3 regions of the Bacillus sp. UMB0893 genome follow, and region 2 is predicted to be linked to each of the others. Evidence: riboswitches for the same ligand, from Rfam matches in the RefSeq annotation. Region 2 holds a riboswitch; each other region holds the start of a gene.

Region 1 (6,492 bases), on a different contig from region 2:
CGTAAATTATTACAGATTCTTCTAAACATGTAAATAGATTAGCAATATTCGACATTCTTTTTACCTTATTTCATGACAATTTTGTTAAATTTATTGTAATTTATCTCTTTTTACCCCTTTTTTTCCCTATTAAAACTAAAAATAGCTATTAACTTTCATAAAAAATGTAAAAAGATCCCTATTTTAAGTTAATCATTAAAATAAAGGTCTTTTATTTTGTCTGTAAGGATCTGCTTCATGTCCCATTTTTTGTGCCTTGTCCGCCGCTCGATCAGCATCATCAGTGCTAGTATGATTCCTCTTTTGTTTGCCATGGCTTTTGCAAGGCTTTCAGATATACGTCTTCCATAATCCTTATCTGCGTGTGTAAAATGTTCAATCATTTTTTCCTGAATATGAGGCTGACAAACTTTAAGAGCCTCTGTAAGATTTGAGATCAGTTCTTCCTTTTCCCATTCTTCAAAGGACCGATACGTGTCTCCTGCCTGTCCTGTATCATTTGGACGTTCAATTTTTCCCCGTACTAATTTTTCATTATAATGAGGTTCGTGCACCTTGCCGACTTGCTCTGCTTCTTTTAATCCTCCCAATACAGGGGCTCGTAATTGACGTGCGGATTCTGCCCTGATGCGATGTCCACTTTGTATTCCATCTGTCCGCCCTGCTGATTAGTTGCGACCCGTTTTTTTGGAGCATTAATCGGCAGCTGTATGTCCAATATAAATACGTCTAAACAATTATCATTACCACAAAAAAAGCAGATCGAATGATTCGATTCTGCTTTTAAAACGTTAACTAAATGTTATTTTGCGAGCGCTTTTTCGCCCGTGTTTACTTTATCTACAGATGTCACCCGGAATTCTTTGCCTTCCAGCTTTTTAATGATTTTGTTCAGTTTTTTCTCAGATACTTCGTGAGAAAGGTTGATGATGATTCTTCTTAAATATGTATCTCCATTATCCAATGTAAGCAATCCTTCGATGTTTACATCTTTAATTGTTGATACAAGATCTTTGATGGCGCCTTTATGCTCTTTTGTACCAACTGTCAGGATGTAGCCGCCTGTTTTCAATCCGAATGAGTCCTCAAGGACATCCATGACATTTCCATGTGTGATAATGCCTGAAAATTCCTCTTTCTCATTAAGGACAGCTAAAAATGGAAGTCTTCTGATTGTAAGGAACGTCTTAAAAAATGAATCTTCTTCATACATAAACGCATCCTGATCTTGAATTAAATCTTCGATTGAATCTTCATCTTTTCCTTGCTTTTCCACATAATGATCAAGCAGATCGACTTTATAAATGAGACCTGCAAATACGGTGCCATTCTCTTTTAAAACAGGAATGCTCCGATATCCTGACTCCTTCAGCAGCTCATATGCTTCTTTTACTGTGCTATCTGCCTTACAATACCTGACATCCTCTTTCTTGACGAAATTGTAGCGAATCTTCATCTTTACAAGCCTCCCTTAATTGCTTATTTATTGTTGAAAATTTACCATACAATCCGCATAGAGTAAAGAAAATTTAAATAATTTTGATTTTAAACGTAAGTTTCAATAAAGATAAAAAATTGGAAAATTATCGGAAGAAAAGTAGCAAATGAGGTTGTATCAGGATTGATAGTAACTTTCCAGGATTTGTCTCACTTCCGGTAAATTTGGTCGATTGGCCGGATTATGGATTCGTCGGGAATAATTGAGGAATCGGCCGGATTATGAGTTTCGGCCGGAATAATCGAAGTATTGGCCGGATTATGCTGGTTTTTGGCCGGAATAATCCAGGAATCGGCCGGATTATGGGTTTCCGCCAGAATAATCCAGGAATCGGCCGGATTATGGGTTTCCGCCAGAATAATCCAGGAATCGGCCGTGTTGAATTTCAGCCCGATAAAATAATATAAAAATTTGTTTTACTGATAAAACACCAATTTAAACGGATAAATCCCCTTTGCCATCCAGGCAAAGGGGATTTTCAAACATTAAGCTTGCTGCTCTTCTTTTTCGTAAATTGGCACCCAGCCTTCAGCTGTCACAAAGATGCGGACTGCAACGACTTTGCGGTCTTGCTGCAGCGTGAAGTAGTGGCGGATGTTTGGCGGGACTGAAATTAAATCGCCAGGATTTAGTTCAACATCAAAGAACGAGCCATCTTTTCCCTGAATAATGAAAATTCCATGTCCGTTTACGATAAAACGGACTTCATCATCTGTATGATGATGCTCTTGCTGAAAGTTTTTTAATAATTGATCAAGGTTTGGAGTGCTGTCTGACAGCGAGATCACGTCCTGCGCTTTATAGCCGCGGCGTTCTGAGATATCAGCAATTTCATCTTTGTATACTTGCAGGATTTCTTCTTTTTGTTCATCAGAAAGCTTGAAATTCTCTCTTAAACTCTCTGGGAGCTTTTCAATATCCCAATATTCATAAATAACCTCTTGCGACTCCAGGAAAGCTGCTACTTCTTTTTGATCTGAAATTCTTTCATTTGTCCCTTGTAAACGAATCGTTGCCATTCCAATTCCTCCTATTTTTAAGCTTTTAATGAGAGCGATTTGACTTGCTTTAAAGATAATAATTTCAAATGATAGGAAAATAAAAATTCACAAGCCTCGAGCACTTTTTTTGCTTCAAATGCATCTTTTCCCCATGCGGTAATGCCGTGATTCCTAATTAGGACAGCTCCTGAATCCTTCTTCACGTACTGTCCGAAATCATTTGCGAGTGTCGGGATATGCGCTGCATTCTCAATTATGGGTATGTGCCATTCCGCGTCTTCTTCCCACAGTCCAAACGCTTTAATGATTTCCTGTCCTTTAAATGTAATCCCTCCATCATCGCCGTAAAGCTCGGAGATGACATTGTTGTCGGTTGTATGTACATGAAGGCTGCAGCCAGCATTTGTACGGTTATATATTTCCACGTGAAGAAGTGTTTCAGCAGAAGGCTTTTGATTGGTTTCTTCAAGAGGAGCTCCTTCCCCGTCTACCAGCAAAAAATCCTCATCTGTTTCAAGCCGCTTGTCTTTTCCGCTGGATGTTACTAAAAAAGAGAGGGGTTCGGCATTTACTTTAATCGCTAAGTTCCCGCTCGTACCCGGAAACCAATCACGCTGTGAAAGCTCACGTTTGACAGCAGCAAGCTCGCTCCACCTCTGTTTTAAAATACTCATGAAACCGCCACCTGCCTTTCTTTCAATCCTTCTATGACGTCAAAAAACGTTTTAAATTCCTGATGAGGAAGTTCCAGCGACTTGCATTTTTCCAGAAGAAAATCCCTTGCAAACACAAAGTCTGCGAGTTTAGATGCTTCTAAATCTGTAACAGAGTCACCGATTACGATCACCTCTTGATGCGGGTCAGCAAGCTTTCTGATCAAACTAGGCTTACAGCAGCCGCAATCATTGCTGCAATGCGCATCGCATGAATTTGGCCATAAAATTTCAATCGTTTCACCGCTGAAATCAGCTTTATTGCAATATACCCGATCATGATCAACAAGCCCATTCAATAATGGATGAACAAAAAAATCGATTCCTCCGCTTACGATATATAGAGGGATATCTTTTTCCTTCGTAAATTGCACAAATTCACGAAATCCATCACGAATTTGGGCGGTAAACAGCAGGTATTGAATCATCTCGTATTTCAGCTCAGAAGGAATCAGCTGAAACATTTTCCCTACTCCATCCCTTACAGAAATCTGCTGACTTAACACATCGTCCTTAAGACTGTTCCACTCAGAAGGAGCAAACTTCTTCATAAGGGCGATGATATTGTCATTATTCGTAATCGTTCCGTCAAAATCGCAAATAATGACAGGCTTGTTCATCGGCTCACCTCCACCTGCCCCCACAGATCCAATGCGATTTGCAAATCTGTATCTGTTTTTGCTTTTTCAGATAAAGAAACTCCATGCAAGGCAGCATCAATTGCTGCACGGAATGCTTTTCCTCCGCCGGCAGCCCCATTTGGATGGCCATGAACACCGCCGCCTGCGTTGATGATGCTATCAAGCCCAAAATCCTGAATCAAGATGGGCACAAGTCCGGGATGAATTCCTGCAGAAGGCACCGGGAAGGTTTCTTTCAGCTCTTCTTTTCCTTTACATGCAGCACTAATCGCAAGTGCAGCATCTCTGTCAAGCGCAACACTTCCATACGGTGAAGGAAACAAGGAAAAATCTGCCCCGCTGTATCTCAGCAATTTTCCCAGTAAAAGAGAATGCGAGATTCCATATAGATTTGATGATGCCAAGGCACCGCTTACAGCAGGATGTGCCATAATTGGAATACCAATGTCTCTATCCTCGGCTAAGCTTTGAAGTACATCCAGTCCGTATGCAAATACGTTAAACAGCAACGCGTCTGCTCCAAGGTCTGCTGCACGCTTCGCTTTTTCTTTTAACTCATACGTTCTGCCGGATAAATGTACGGCATACATCGACCGATGACCGGTCTGCTCATAGACCTCTCTTAAAACTTCTCTCCCGGCTGTTATGCGACCTTCAAATGGCGTTAATTCATTTTCAAAAAGGATTTCATCATCCTTAACCAAATCGACTCCGCCAAGCACCTGGTCTCTAAGCTGATCCTTCAGGAAATTCAGATCACGTCCGATCACACCTTTAAAAATGCTCATCAGCAATGGTCTGTCAAAAACTCCAAGCTTTTCCCGGATCCCTTTAATCCCAAATTTCGGCCCTTGAAAAGAAGAAAGAATATCATCTGAAAAATCTAAATCAAGGAGCTTCACTTCACCGTCAAGAGAAAGCTTGCCGAATACGGTAGAGAGAATTGCCGGCAGATCATGCGTAAAGTTAACACCTGGATAAAAAATCTTAATCAAGCCTTTTTTAACACGTTTGCCTAAGTAGGCATCTGTCTTTTCATCGGATTCAATTTCTTCAACTGAGATGACCCTTCCTTTATGCTGCTGCAATTGAACTTGTGTCAGTTTAGGAAGGTCTGTCCATGACCCAACCGTTAAACCGAGAGCAATTCCGTCTGCTCTTTTTTCTAAATTTTTTTCATCATGGATTAGATATGTCGCTGTCATTCCGCTCATGTCTGTACCTTCCTTCCATAACAATATAAAAAGGCCCCTTTTCCGCTAACTGAAAAGAGACCTTATCTAACATGGCTAAGATCCTTATCTATCAGCGAATGCTGCAAGATTTAGCACCGTGCTTAAACCAAAGTTTAAGTCGGTTGCCGGGCTTCATCGGGCTAGTCCCTCCACCTGCTCTTGATAAGAATGGCTTATTTAAGTAATTTTGGATAGTAAAAATAGTTCACATGGATGTTAAGCTTCAGCGCCTTTCTCCTCTGTCAGAACGGCTCCGCCAATGAAGTCAAACCCGGACTTTTCCGTCTGATCCTTATCTGCCATGCCTGCGCTGACCAAGGAGCTTCCGCTTTTCCTGTATGTTCTGAATTTTACATGAAATTAATTTGGATTATGACAGCTTTTTTTTTGACTGTCAACTCTAATTTAAAATAGATTCAACGATTTTATTCTTTCAGCTGCTTCTCTTAATCTGTCTTCTGACGTTAACAGACCAGCCCTGACGTACCCTTCTCCAAATCTCCCAAACCCGATGCCTGGAGCCACACAAACATGTGCGTGCTCAAGCAGGTAATCAGCAAAGGATTCAGAAGTAAAGCCTTCTGGAACCGGCAGCCATACAAAAAACGATCCTGGCGGCGCTTCTACCTTCCAGCCGATTTCGTTTAATGCTGTAATGAAAACACGACGGCGGCTCTCGTAACGATCTACTAATTCTTCTACACAAGTTTGTGATTCCAGGAGGGCAGCAGCAGCCGCTTCCTGAATGGCGCTGAATACGCTGACAAACATATGATCCTGCAGCAGATTAATAGCTTCAATCACACTTTCATTTCCGATCGCAAAGCCAATTCTCCAGCCTGCCATATTATACGTTTTTGAGAGTGTGTAGATCTCAATCCCTGTCTCTTTAGCACCTTCGGCTTCTAAATAGCTGACAGGTTTTTTTCCGTCAAATCCAATGGCTCCATAGGCAAAATCGTGAACGACACAAATGTCATTTTCTTTTGCAAACGCAACCGTTTCATCAAAAAATTCCTTTGTGGCAACAGCACCCGTCGGATTGTTCGGATAATTTAAAAACATAAGCTTTGCCTGATGTTTCATGTCATCTGAAATTTGTCCGTAATCCGGAAGAAACTCGTTTTCTTTCAAAAGGGGCATAAATTCCATCTTAGCCCGCGAAAGCTCTACTCCAGACCAATAATCGGGATACCCGGGATCCGGCACCAGCACTAAATCATCTGGATCTAATAAACATTGCGGAATTTCTACAAGCCCTGCTTTTCCCCCAAACAAAATGGCAACCTCTTTGTCTGGATCTAGGCTGACACCATACTCCCTCTCGTAAAATCGCACGATGGCTTCTTTTAGAAATTTCTGTCCGCGAAACGGTGAATACTTGTGATAGTTTGGATTTTCAGC
Region 2 (6,492 bases):
CTGCTGATCAAAATCCTCTGGAATATATTCTGACATAGGCTTCTTCAAAAACAATTTCGCCGTTTTCATAACCGGATTAAATTTAAAAAGAAGACCCATAATGCCTGCAATAAGAGGGATAAGAAGAATCCACCCCAAACCTGATATCCAGGTTGCCGCAACGGATAAAACAATAAACCATTGATTTGTTAATACAAGAGGTTTAGGAATTGTTTTCATAAAACCCCACCTGTCTGATTGGAATATAAGTATCTTACTCCTGTTTTTGTCATTTGTGAAGATAAATGCTTCAGGGGCGATTTCACTGCCCTAAAAATGCATGAATGAGGTACTCCTCGGCCACAAAATGCCATATTAGGGTACTAAATTGCTGCAAACCCCTGTTTGGCGCATTTTCTTCTGGATGGGGAGCTAACTTTGTGCGGCAAACTCCGGTTTGACGCACTTTCTTCTGGATGATGAGCTAACTTTGTGCGACAAACTCCATTTGGCGCACTTTCCTCTGGATGGTGAGCTAACTTTCTGCGGCAAACTCCGGTTTGGCGCACTTTCTTTTGGATGATGAGCTAACTTTGTGCTGCAAACTCCGGTTTGACGCACTTTCCTCTGGATGGTGAGCTAACTTTCTGCGGCAAACTCCTGTTTGGCGCACTTTCTTCTGGATGATGAGCTAACTTTGTGCGACAAACTCCGGTTTGGCGCACTTTCTTCTAGATGATGCGCTAACTTTGTGCGGCAAACTACGGTTGGTGCACTTTCCTCTGGATGGTGAGCTAACTTTCTGCGGCAAACTCCGGTTTGGCGCAATTTCTTCTGGATGATGAGCTAACTTTGTGCGGCAATCTCCAGTTTGACGCACTTTCTTATGGTTGAAGAGCACTCTTTGTGCACCAAACACCCACTTTGGTGCACTTTCTTCTGGATGATGAGCTAACTAAATCAGCTCTCCATTTTCACTGATCCAAAACGACAAATTGAAGTACTAAATTCTCGGGCTTTCCGCTTTCACATAATCTATTGACAGTTAAAAGCTGCTCGTGATAAGATCATTAAAACCAACTAAACCAATCAGAATTAAATAAATTATCAAGAGTGAACGAGAGATCTGGCTCCATGACTTCACAGCAACCACCGTAAGAACGGAAAAGGTGCTCCCACCAGCAAAGCATCGCGCTTTGGTTGATAAAGAAAAACCCTCTCTTTATTGCCAATGGAAGAGAGGGTTTTCTTTTATAATTGCTTGAATTGGAGGAACGAAAGATGAGTAAAACGATATTCCCTGTTCTGCCTGGTGCAGAAAGTTTTTTTCATAAAGGCAATGAGATTGGAATTTTACTGTGCCACGGATTTGTCGGAACGCCTCAAAGTGTCGGGGAACTTGGCAAATTGCTTGCTGATAAAGGTTTTACTGTCCTTGCTCCCAGGCTAAAGGGCCACGGAACACATGCTGAAGAACTTGAAAATTGCTGTTATTTGGATTGGTTTGAAGATCTGGAAAAGGCTTATTTAAAGCTGAAAAAAGTCTGCAAGAACGTATTTATTGCCGGTCAATCCATGGGTGGAACGCTTGCTGTTCAATTAGCGGGCAAACATAAGGAAATTAGCGGCGTTATAACGATTAATGCAGCCTTGGACGTACCTGGATATGAGTTTTTTCGGGATAAGACAGAGCCGCGCTTCATACCTGAAGGAAAACCAGATATAAAAGCGGAGGGAATTGAAGAAATTACTTACTCAGCTGTTCCTATCACTGCTGTTAAAAAGCTATTAGGCTTGATTACATTCACAAAATCAAAAATTGCCGATGTAGAATGTCCCATTCTTATTTTTAAATCTGAGGAAGATCATGTCGTTCCGCCGGAAAGCTCTGATTTTCTTTTTGAGTCCGTTTCTTCCCCAATGAAACAAATCATCAGTCTGACAAATTCCTATCATGTAGCTTCGATGGATTACGATAAAGAGATTATTGCGAATCAAACAGCAGATTATATTCGCATGTGCTGTCATCCGGAAATTGAAATTCCTGTAAGCCGATGACTTGCAGCTATAATTCCTGTTAAACTAAGAACAGGTGATAAAATGTTCTTAAAATCAATTCGATTAATCAAAGAAGAAGTACCTTCAATTAAAGAATATCCATTTTCCATTCCTGCCATTTCCAATTTGGATGAGATCAAAATTAAAAGTCCAGTTACCTTTTTCGTCGGGGAAAATGGCTCGGGCAAATCCACTTTGATGGAGGCGATTGCTTATCAATGCGGCTTTAATACCGCGGGCGGCAGCCACCATCTTTACGAAACGAGAAGCTCTCAATCGGACCTGGGAAGGTATATCAGGCTTGCCTGGATGCCTAAGGTTAGGAATGGCTTTTTCCTGAGAGCAGAATCGTTTTACCAGTTTGCATCTTATTTGGAGGAACTGAATGAAGATCCCTGGTCAGGTGATGTATTTGGACCGTATGGTGGAAAATCCCTTCATCATCAATCACATGGCGAATCATTTCTATCTCTTTTTCTAAATCGCTTCGGCACAAAAGCCGTCTACTTATTGGATGAGCCAGAGGCCGCTCTTTCACCAACAAGGCAGCTGACCTTGCTCCGCATCCTGCATGACTTAACAAAAGATGGCGACACACAGTTTATTATCGCCACTCATTCCCCCATCTTGCTTGGATATCCTGGGGCAAGTATCTTGAATTTCGATGAGGATCGTATTGCAGAAATCAATTATACTGAAACGGATCATTATCAGATTACGAAGTACTTTTTGGAAAACCGCGAGAAATTTTTGAAGGAGCTTTTCAAAGAAGAATAATCTGACTATTTACATTTTTCCTCTTTTTGGATAAACTATATAAAACATGAAAAGCATTGATAAGGAAAAGTATGTGAGTCGGACGTCTATCCAGAGAGCTTCGGGAGCTGAAAAGAAGCAAGAAATCCTTCACAGAAAATGACCTTTGAGCTTCACACCGAACATCATGACAACTGTCATCATCAGTAGGCTGTGACGTGGTGGCTGACGTTACAACAGCCTGCGTATCGACATTTTCTCATGTTCCGTACGAATGAAGACAGGTTATGTGAGTAATCTGTAAACTAAGGTGGTACCGCGAAATCAAACCTCGTCCTTAGACTTATTAAGTCTATGGACGAGGTTTTTTTGTTGGCTCTTTTCTAAGATTCATTATAAAAATTTATTAGAAAAAAGCACGAAATCCTCCTATATACGGCTTTAGTCGATATACGAATAAAAAAAATCTATGCAAAAACAGACCTTATGTTCAAAAGGAGGATAATGAAATGTCTATTTTTATTGGAGGAGCATGGCCTTACGCAAATGGGTCTCTGCATATCGGACATATCGCAAGTCTATTGCCCGGTGATATTTTAGCAAGATATTATCGTTTGAAAGGGGAAAAGGTATTATACGTTTCAGGCAGTGATTGCAATGGAACGCCCATTTCAATCAGAGCAAGGCAGGAAAATGTACCGGCCCAAGTCATTGCTGACCGGTATCATAAGGAATTTGCCGATTCTTTTCAAAAACTTGGATTTACCTATGACTGTTATACTCGTACAGATCACCAGCATCACCATCAAGCTGTGCAGGAAATCTTTATGACCCTTTTAGATAATGGCTTTCTTTATGAAAAAGAAACGCTCCAGGCTTACTGCGGTCACTGTAAACAATTTTTGCCTGATCGGTTTGTAGAGGGAACTTGTCCGAATTGTTCAGCTCATGCAAGAGGGGATCAGTGTGATGCTTGTGCAAGTATTCTCGATCCGCTAGATCTCATAAATAAAACATGCAAGCTTTGCGCTCATGAGCCCGCTTTAAAATTGACAAGACATTACTACTTTGAACTATCAGCTCTGCAGGAAAAACTTGAAAAGTATGCAACATCGGCAGAAAACAAACAGCTGTGGCGCGATAATGCCATCAAACTGACAAAGCGGTATTTATCCGAAGGGCTGCAGGACAGGGCTGCCTCAAGAGATCTTCCGATTGGCGTACCTGTTCCTATAAAGGGTTATGAGGAGAAAAAAATCTACGTTTGGATCGAAGCTGTTTCAGGCTACTTGTCAGCAAGCAAGTTATGGTCAGTGGAAAATCAGCAGGATTGGCAGCCTTTTTGGAGTGAAGGTACGAAAGCCTATTATGTTCATGGTAAGGATAATATCCCCTTTCACTCAATAATATGGCCTGGCATCTTGATGGGGATTGGCAGCTTGCATCTTCCAGATCATATCATCTCAAGCGAATACCTCACAATTGAAAAGAAAAAATTATCAACAAGCCAGAACTGGGCAGTTTGGGTACCGCAAATATTGGAGAACTATCATCCTGATTCCATACGATATTTTTTAACTGTAAATGCTCCTGAAAAAAGAGATACTGATTTTTCCTGGCGTGAGTTCATCCACTCTCATAACAGTGAGCTGCTCGGCGCATATGGGAATCTAGTAAATCGGACATTTAAGTTTATCGAAAAGTCTTTTTCATCAATAGTAAGGCCAGCGGTTCTTGACAGCGAAGTAGAAAGCAACATAAATCAGCTCTATCAAACGATTGGCAAACAAATCGAAAGCGGGCAATTTAAAGCAGCCCTCGACCATCTCTTTTCTTTTATTCGCCGCATGAATAAATATTTTGATGAGCAAAAACCTTGGATTTCTGTTAAAGATAACGCTGCTGCTTGTGAAAATACACTCTTCACCTGCACTGTCGCCATTGCAAACTTATCTATTTTACTGCAGCCATTTCTGCCATTTTCGAGCAGAGAAATTCAAGAATTAATGGGCTTGAAAGCTGATAAGTGGTCCTATACTCCGCTTGATTCAGTAATTGAGCTGAGCCAAGTTAAACCATTATTTGAACGGATTGATATAAACCGGATAGAAGAGGAAGTTTCTAGATTGGGCTCTTAAATCTCAGGAAGACCAGGCTAATGTTTGCCCGGTCTTTTTGAGATTCCCTCACTTGTTGAAAATTAAAAGCAATTAAAACAACCAATACAAGGTTCTTTGACGTATGCAGAATTTACTTGTATTCTTTCTTTAATAAGTTCAATAGATTAGAAAATTAAGATAAAAAGGATTTAATAGTAGGAGGAATGCTGCCTGAAGACGATAAAAGTGTCTTTACAGATTAAAATACTCGGGCTGGTTCTTTTATTGGGGTTATTATTGATCCTGCTGCTGACAGGTTTTTTCAGCTATATGGAAAGCAAACAAATCGAAGAAAATAAAGGAAGGATGGCACTGGAGTTATCAAAAACCGTCGCCCTCATGCCAACCATTATCGATGCATTTCAATCTGACAATCCTTCCGAAACGATCCAGCCTTTAGCAGAAGAGATCAGGAAACAAACAGGCGCTGAGTTCATTGTAGTAGGGAATAAAAATGGCATTCGTTATTCACATCCCATGAAGTCAGAAATTGGGAAAAAAATGACGGGAGGAGATAACGATAGAGCCATTCTTAAAGGGGAGTTTTATGTTTCAAAAGCGAGCGGATCACTCGGACCGTCTCTTAGAGGGAAATCTCCTATTTTTAACAAACAGGGAGAGATTATCGGTCTCGTTTCAGCAGGATTTTTATTAGAAGACATCAACCAGCAAATCATGAAGAATTTCATTAAAGTTCTGCTTGTTTCTCTCTTTGCCCTTTTTATATCTGTGCTCGGAAGCATTTTGCTGTCAAGCAATATCCGCAAGGACACTATGGGGCTCGAACCGTACGAAATTGCTGCTCTTTATAAAGAAAAAAACGCTGTGCTGCATGGGGTCAAAGAGGGTATTTTAGCTATAGATAAAGAAGGCTACATTACAATGATGAATCAGCCGGCTAAGAAGCTCCTTCATATTAAAGGGTCTGTCAGGCATATGAAAGTGGATGGACTGTTTCCTTCCGATTATCTTTATGAAGTTTTAAAACAGGGAAATCCGCACGTTGATCAAGAAATGGTTTGGAAAGATAAAACAGTTATCGTGAATAGCACTCCACTCTTTGATGAAAGTGGGATAAGAGGTGTTGTTGCTTCTTTTCGCGACAAAACGGAAATTGAGCAGATGATAAACACCGTATCGGAAGTCAAAAGATATTCAGAAGATCTCCGTTCCCAAACACATGAGTTTACCAATAAATTATACGTGTTATCTGGCCTTCTTCAACTTGGTGAATTCGATCAGGCGATTCATATGATAAAAAGTGAAACACAGGCTCTGCAATTTCAAAATTCAGTCGTCTTTAACCAGATCAAAGATACCAAGGTACAGGCTATCCTTTTGGGAAAGCTGGGAAAAGCTTCAGAAAAGAAGCTGCAGTTTGATATAGCTTCTGACAGTTATTTAGAAGAATTGCCGCCGCACTTTAAACTTTCCCACTTGATCGTTATTCTTGGCAACTTAATTGATAACGCTTTCGAAGCTGTATATGGAGTGGAAACCCCGACGGTTAAACTTTTCGTGACAGACATCGGAAGTGATA
Region 3 (6,492 bases), on a different contig from region 2:
ATGGCGGACATTATCACCGTCAAGAACAAATGCCTGGGTTCCGCGTTCAAATAACGTGCGTGCAAATGCATTTGCAACAGAAGATTTGCCGGATGCCGATAATCCTGTAAACCAGAGAATAAAGCTTTGATGCTTATTCTTTTCTCTTCTCTCTTTTTTTGAAATCGAGGCTTCATGCCATACAATATTGCTGCTCATCTCTGTTCGCTCCTTTTTATGAAACAACTTCTTTTCGAAGTCCATTTATTAATACTTCAATTACTTCCGGACGGCTGAATGTGCTTGGCGGCACCTCTCCGTTTCTTAGCATTTGTCTTACTTTTGTTCCTGACAGAATGATGTGATCCGAGCTGTCATGCGGGCATGTTTTCGTTGTAGCCATCCCTTCGCATTTGCTGCAGTAGAAGCTATGATCAAATTTTAATGGCTTGATTCCAAGTTCATCTTCCTCAAATTGATCAAATATTTTTTGAGCATCATATGTTCCGTAATAATCACCAACCCCAGCATGGTCTCTTCCGACAATAAAGTGAGTGCAGCCGTAATTTTTTCTGACAAGAGCATGAAAGATAGCTTCTCTCGGTCCTGCATATCTCATTGCAGCCGGGAAGACGCCAAGCTCAACCCGATCTTCCGGATAGTAATTCCGCAGAAGAACCTCATAGCTTTCCATCCTGATTTCAGCTGATATATCGTCTGACTTTGTTTCGCCGACAAGCGGATTTAAAAATAAGCCATCTACTGTTTCAAGTGCTGATTTCTGGATATATTCATGTGCTCTGTGCACAGGATTTCTTGTCTGGAACCCGACAACAGTTTTCCAGCCCTTGCTTTTAAAGATTTCTCTCATTTCGATTGGGTCAAACGTGTATTGTTTAAAAGGCTTTTCAGGTCTTTTTAGCAGAGTGATTTTCCCGCCTACATAGACTTCATTCCTTTCGTGCATTTTTTTCACACCTGGATGTGCAATATCTGATGTTCCATATACATTAATGGCTTCTTTTTCTTTATCCGGTTCATATACATCTTCAACCTGGATGAGCCCATAAATTTCACCTTTGTAATTGAGCTTGACCTTTTCCCCTGATATTAATTGCTTACTGGTTTCTCTTGAAACAGGCAATGTGATTGGGATGCTCCAAACCGTCCCTGAGGCAAGCCTCATATTCTCTACGACCTGCTCATAATCTTTTTTTGTAAGAAAACCTTCAAGCGGGCTGTATGCTCCGATCCCGATTAATTCCAGATCACTTAGTGCCATTGCATCGATTTCAATTTCTTTATGAATCTCCTGAGATTGTTCTTCTGGGTAATACGCTTGTATTAATAAACCTCCGTGCGGCTGTAAACTCATTTCTTTTTTCCTCCTAAACATACCATTTTAATTGGTTTTAATGCTAAATTCCTCCGCCTTCTTCGTGTACTGCCCGCTTTTCATCCCTCATTGCCCTCATCAAGCTAATGGCTCCCAAGGTTGCAAGCATGACACTTACAAGGACTACAATTGAATAGATGTCACTTTCTAAAAATAATTTAACTAAAAAATAAGAGATTGCAAGAGAAAATAACGGAGAGACAATCCAGATCCGGATAATCTTCTTCACGATATGCTTATGAAGAATCTCACTGCCGTTCTTTGCCATGCCAAGTCCAATGATAGCTGAAGATGTAACTTGAGTAAGGGGAACTGGCAATCCAAATATTGAACTTACAATAACTAGTGCAGCACCCGTACCCGAAATCAATATTCCTTCCGGCTTTGAGTATCTCGTTATTTTCTTCCCATTTGTTTCCAATACTTTTTTTCCAAGGAAAATGGCTCCTAATGCAACAAATGCCCCGCCTATCCAAATTCCTTTTGTTACTGAAATCATCCCTGCCCCTACAAGAGGTCCTACTGCGTTTGCAACATTGTTCATCCCCGCTGAAAATGCTTCTAAAAAGCCGGCAAGAATTAAAACAATTGTAAGCCTGGGGTGATCATGCAAAAATCCCTTATTCTGTATAACATATAACCCTTTTCCGAATAGCCAGGCTAAGCAAAATGCAGCAACTGGAACAATAATCCAAAAAAGCATGATGACCAGCAATGAATTTACATATAAAACCTGATAGGCAATTCCTACTCCCACAACCGCACCAACTGTTACCTCACTGGTAGAAAGCGGTATGCCGAGCAAGTTTGCAAAAAACAATGAACTTGTTGCGGAAACAATGATTATCAGCACAATTTTTACATTAATGATATCCTGCGGAATGATGCCGGAGCTGATCGTTTTTACGACCTCTCCTCCTCCGAGGACAGCTCCTAAAAAGACGCCGGCTGCACATATTAAAAGTGCATACCGTGCTTTTGGGACTGCACCTGACCCATAAGCAACTCCCATTGAGGCTGCAGCACCGCTTGCACCGATATTCATTGCAAAAAAGAGACTAATGACAAGAGCCATTATTTCAAGCACGAGGCAGACTCCTTATCCATGTAATCCGCACTCTGTTTTACCTTGCCCGCTCCATCTTCCAGAACGCAGATCATCGGCATTGAACGCTGGTGCAGTGCAATGTGAGCAGCCTATGCTAGGATAGCCATTGTCATGAAGTGGGTTGTATGGCAGATCATTCTTGTGTGCATACCGCCAAACATCTTTCCATGTCCAATGGATTAACGGACATATTTTAACGGATTTAAATTTGTCATCCCGGTTAATAAATTGTACATTCTTCCTTGTTTCAGATTGTTCGCGGCGCAGTCCTGAGATCCATGCTTCTGACTCTGATAGCGTTTCATTCAGAGGTGTAAGTTTTCTGATTTGACAGCATTGATTTGGATTGCTTTCCCATAATTTATCTCCAAATTCTGCTGCCTGCTCTTCCAGGGTGAGGCTGGGCTTTTTCATGATGATATTCAATTCAGGATACTTTTCCTTTACACGATCTATCGTTTCATACGTTTCTTTGAAATGAACGTCTGTATCCAGGAAAACGATTGTAGCATCAGGCCGGACCTTTGATATTAAATCCACCAGTACAATGCCCTCAATGCCAAAGCTGCATGCATAAACGATATCTTCGCCATAATGATCATAGCTCCATTTTAAAACGTTTAAAGCAGCTTTATATGTTTCATCAACCTCGAACTCAATAGTTGGCTCCTGCCATGTTTCATACGTAAGCATAATACACTTCCCTTCTATATAACACGTCCTGCCAAAGCAAAAAGAGGCATTTTAACAAGTGGCCTTATTCCCTGCTTTGTTAAAATGCCTCTAGTTTGTCTAGTCAGCACATTATTTACTTTTTTTGATCGAAAAGATTTTTGTTGACGCAGCTCTTTTCAAGTAAGCAGATACAGAATCAATTTAGTCCCAATTCCAACTGGACTAATGAAAGAACAAAGTTTACAAAAAGAGCCTATTTAATTCTTACTTTTTCATTCTTCTCAAGCTGAATCACTTTCCCATCCTGTACAATCAAGGTAACAGAACCATAATTCATTGTTTTCAGCATTTCACGCAATCTTTCCATTACGACTTCAAGATGATCTTCATTTCCCATTGCAGTCCCCCACTTCTTTTCTTATCCGCTAGTTTTGTTTTCAGAGAAATGCATCATTATCTGAGAAATAAAAAAAGCCTTCCAACTTGAAAGACTGTTCAGGCATGATTACCTTATCTTCCAAAATGGGATTTCATTTTGCTGGATTTAGCACCTTGCATTCAGCAGGTTGCCGGGCTTCACAGGGCCAGATCCCTTCGCCTCTCTGGATAAGTTTATTATATTTTTCTAAATTTTATCACAATTGTTTTATATGTCAACCCTAGTTTTTCGATAGGAATTAAAATATTTCATTTTTTCATTAAAAAACAACAAAATGGAAAATTTTGTGTTGACATTAATTCCGTTATTCCTAATGCTGAAATTACCTGCTTTGCAATACAACCCATTAAAGGATGTGATTGATTGTCAACTACAAGTCAGCTCTTAAAGGGCATCCTCGAGGGATGTATCCTAGCCATCAATGAAAAAGAGACGTGTATGGCTATGAATTAATGCAAAAGCTCGAACAGCATGGTTTTATATTTGTTAGTGAAGGAAGCATATATCCTCTGCTTCTGCGTCTTCAATAGGAAAAGCTTATTCAAGGTGAAATGAGAAAATCCGATACGGACCAAACCGCAAGTATTATTTTTTGACTGACGATGGGAGATCTTCGCTGAAAACAATCAGAAAAGACTGGCTTGACATTAGGAAACCTGTTACAAATTTGCTATTTCAAAAAGGGGAGGAATAAATGACTACAATGGAAATGAGACAAAGAATGGCTCTTCTGCAGCAAAAGCTTACAAAAGATAATAAAACAGCTTTTGAAAATATGTCCCTATTTATTTCAGCAAGTTCACGTTCTAAAAAGAGATAAAAAGGACCTATTATTAGAATTGCTTGAGCATTTAGTTCTTGCACAAAGGGATGGAAAGTCAGCAAATGACGTATTTGAAGACAATCTTGAAGCCTGCTGCAAGGAATTAATTTCAAACATGACAAAACCTGACCTGAAATTGAAATTACTTGATTTTGTTTTCTTTGGAATGGGAGCAGTGAGATTTTTTTCTCTAACACAAGGTATTCTAAATGGACTGTTCCTGCCATTCTTTCTTGAAATGATTGGTGAAACTAATTTACTTTCTGTTGCTTTTCTGTTTTTTATAACATATGGCTACAACAGCAATCTTTTTCTTATTCAAGCATTTTGTATTTAAGAAAAATGGCAAAGTGAAAATGATTCTTTTCCCGCTGGCATTAAGTATGCTGGTAATAACGATTCCTGTTTTTCTTTTTGCGGCTATTGACTTCCCAGCTGTTTCCAACCCGCCTATGCCTCAATGGATATACGTCATGACTGAAGTCGTGCTAATAGCCATGTCTTTTGCCTGGATTTTCAATTTAAGAGATGCATAATATAACCTGAAAACTTATATTGCTAAAAACTACAATCAATGTGAAAACAGCCTAGATTTATAAACTATTCTGAGGTGATCTGTATCCTATTTCCTTTTGTCATTACAATTTGCAGTCTCATTGCAGGTGCTTACTCTCTTGCTTATGCTCTTATTAAACAAGTTGATCATGGCTGTTTTCATTCAATAAAAGAAGAACAGACAGGTCTGTTTTATCTGTTTGGATGGATTGGCAGCATTAGCTTGTCGTTTTGCAGCAAGGTCTTTTCTGAACAATGGAAGGAAAAGGTGTTCAGATCCGGATACCTGCTATTAGGTATGGCGGCATTTACAAGCTCAATCATGATCTGGATCAATTAAAAAAGCAAAGTCAGCGACTTTGCTTTTACTGTTTTATAGAGTCATCCACTCTTCCGTTGCCGGGTTATCACGCCATTTTTTTAGTTTTTCATGATCCTCTTTTTCAATGGATCCATTGTTTAAAGCTACTTCGATCAATGCAGAATAATCGGTTAAAGAGACAGAATTTATTTTTTCGTGTGCAAGCTGCTCTGCTCCTTTTTGCAGTTCATATGTAAAGATTGAAACAACACCAGCAACCTCGCACCCAGCCTCTCTTAAAGCCTGAACAGCTTTAACAACACTGCCGCCAGTGGAAATTAAATCTTCAACGACTACAACCTTTTGTCCTTCATGTACTTTTCCTTCGATTTGATTGCCTTTTCCATGGCCTTTTGGCTTGCTTCTGACATAGCACATCGGCAGATTAAGCAGATCACTCACCCAAGCAGCATGCGGAATACCTGCTGTTGCAGTGCCTGCAATCATTTCAGCATCGGGATAATGTTCTTGAATGAGCTTTGTTAAGCCTGCTGCAATCTGATTTCTTACCTCTGGATAGGATAAAGTTAAACGGTTGTCGCAATAGATTGGTGCTTTAAGCCCGCTTGACCACGTAAATGGATTATTCGGACTTAAAAAGACGGCTTCAATTTTCAGCAGCTGTTCAGCAATTTGATGTTTCATACAGATAGAACCTCCCAGGCGTTTTTCATTTCCAAGTATGCTTTATGAGGATTTTCAGCTTTCGTAATGCTTCTTCCGACTACGATGGCGCTTGATCCAAGCCCTCTTGCTTTCTCAGGCGTCGCTACTCTGACTTGATCATCAAGTGAATCACTGGCCATACGGATGCCAGGTGTTATCGTAAGGAAGGTACGGTCCATATGCTTATAGATTTCCGGAACTTCAAGCGTTGAACATACAACTCCGTCAAGACCATTTTCATAAGCACGTTTGGCATAGTGCAGTACGGTCTCATTCAATCCCTTTTCATTCAGCAGATCTTCTTTCAGCATAGTCTCAGAAGTACTCGTTAATTGAGTCACAGCTATACAATCAGGCCGTTTATTGCCAGCTGGAGTGCCTGCTTCTAAGCCTTCGATGGCTGCCTGCATCATTGCACTTCCGCCTGCAGCATGCACATTCACGAGATCTACCTCAAGCCTTGCAAGACCTCTCATAGACTGCTTCACTG

The links. A riboswitch is a leader RNA that binds a small molecule or an ion and turns the genes downstream of it on or off. The one in region 2 is predicted to bind S-adenosylmethionine.
Region 1: another riboswitch for S-adenosylmethionine. It lies ahead of mtnW (2,3-diketo-5-methylthiopentyl-1-phosphate enolase); the one in region 2 lies ahead of CYJ36_RS14505 (alpha/beta hydrolase).
Region 3: another riboswitch for S-adenosylmethionine. It lies ahead of CYJ36_RS04460 (YezD family protein); the one in region 2 lies ahead of CYJ36_RS14505 (alpha/beta hydrolase).

What each region holds. Positions count from the first base shown of each region.
Region 1 covers NZ_PKLB01000001.1:550,315-556,806, reverse strand. The annotation lists gene CYJ36_RS02840 (catalase-related domain-containing protein) at 189-590, opposite strand; gene cbpA (cyclic di-AMP binding protein CbpA) at 803-1,456, opposite strand; gene CYJ36_RS02830 (hypothetical protein) at 1,720-1,905, shown strand; gene CYJ36_RS02825 (1,2-dihydroxy-3-keto-5-methylthiopentene dioxygenase) at 1,984-2,517, opposite strand; gene CYJ36_RS02820 (methylthioribulose 1-phosphate dehydratase) at 2,535-3,173, opposite strand; gene CYJ36_RS02815 (2-hydroxy-3-keto-5-methylthiopentenyl-1-phosphate phosphatase) at 3,170-3,832, opposite strand; gene mtnW (2,3-diketo-5-methylthiopentyl-1-phosphate enolase) at 3,829-5,067, opposite strand; SAM riboswitch class I at 5,149-5,257, opposite strand; gene CYJ36_RS02805 (pyridoxal phosphate-dependent aminotransferase) at 5,494-6,492, opposite strand, start outside.
Region 2 covers NZ_PKLB01000006.1:174,514-181,005, forward strand. The annotation lists gene CYJ36_RS14500 (DUF4395 domain-containing protein) at 1-219, opposite strand, end outside; SAM riboswitch class I at 1,081-1,189, shown strand; gene CYJ36_RS14505 (alpha/beta hydrolase) at 1,261-2,037, shown strand; gene CYJ36_RS14510 (AAA family ATPase) at 2,080-2,814, shown strand; T-box leader at 2,862-3,135, shown strand; gene metG (methionine--tRNA ligase) at 3,225-4,931, shown strand; gene CYJ36_RS14520 (ATP-binding protein) at 5,124-6,492, shown strand, end outside.
Region 3 covers NZ_PKLB01000001.1:873,068-879,559, reverse strand. The annotation lists gene cysC (adenylyl-sulfate kinase) at 1-198, opposite strand, end outside; gene sat (sulfate adenylyltransferase) at 215-1,354, opposite strand; gene CYJ36_RS04470 (inorganic phosphate transporter) at 1,398-2,450, opposite strand; gene CYJ36_RS04465 (phosphoadenylyl-sulfate reductase) at 2,475-3,176, opposite strand; gene CYJ36_RS04460 (YezD family protein) at 3,412-3,555, opposite strand; SAM riboswitch class I at 3,666-3,771, opposite strand; partial or broken gene CYJ36_RS04455 (PadR family transcriptional regulator) at 3,961-4,291, shown strand; gene CYJ36_RS24290 (hypothetical protein) at 4,292-4,417, shown strand; gene CYJ36_RS24020 (hypothetical protein) at 4,437-4,757, shown strand; gene CYJ36_RS24015 (hypothetical protein) at 4,804-4,956, shown strand; gene CYJ36_RS04440 (hypothetical protein) at 5,031-5,315, shown strand; gene pyrE (orotate phosphoribosyltransferase) at 5,349-5,981, opposite strand; gene pyrF (orotidine-5'-phosphate decarboxylase) at 5,978-6,492, opposite strand, start outside.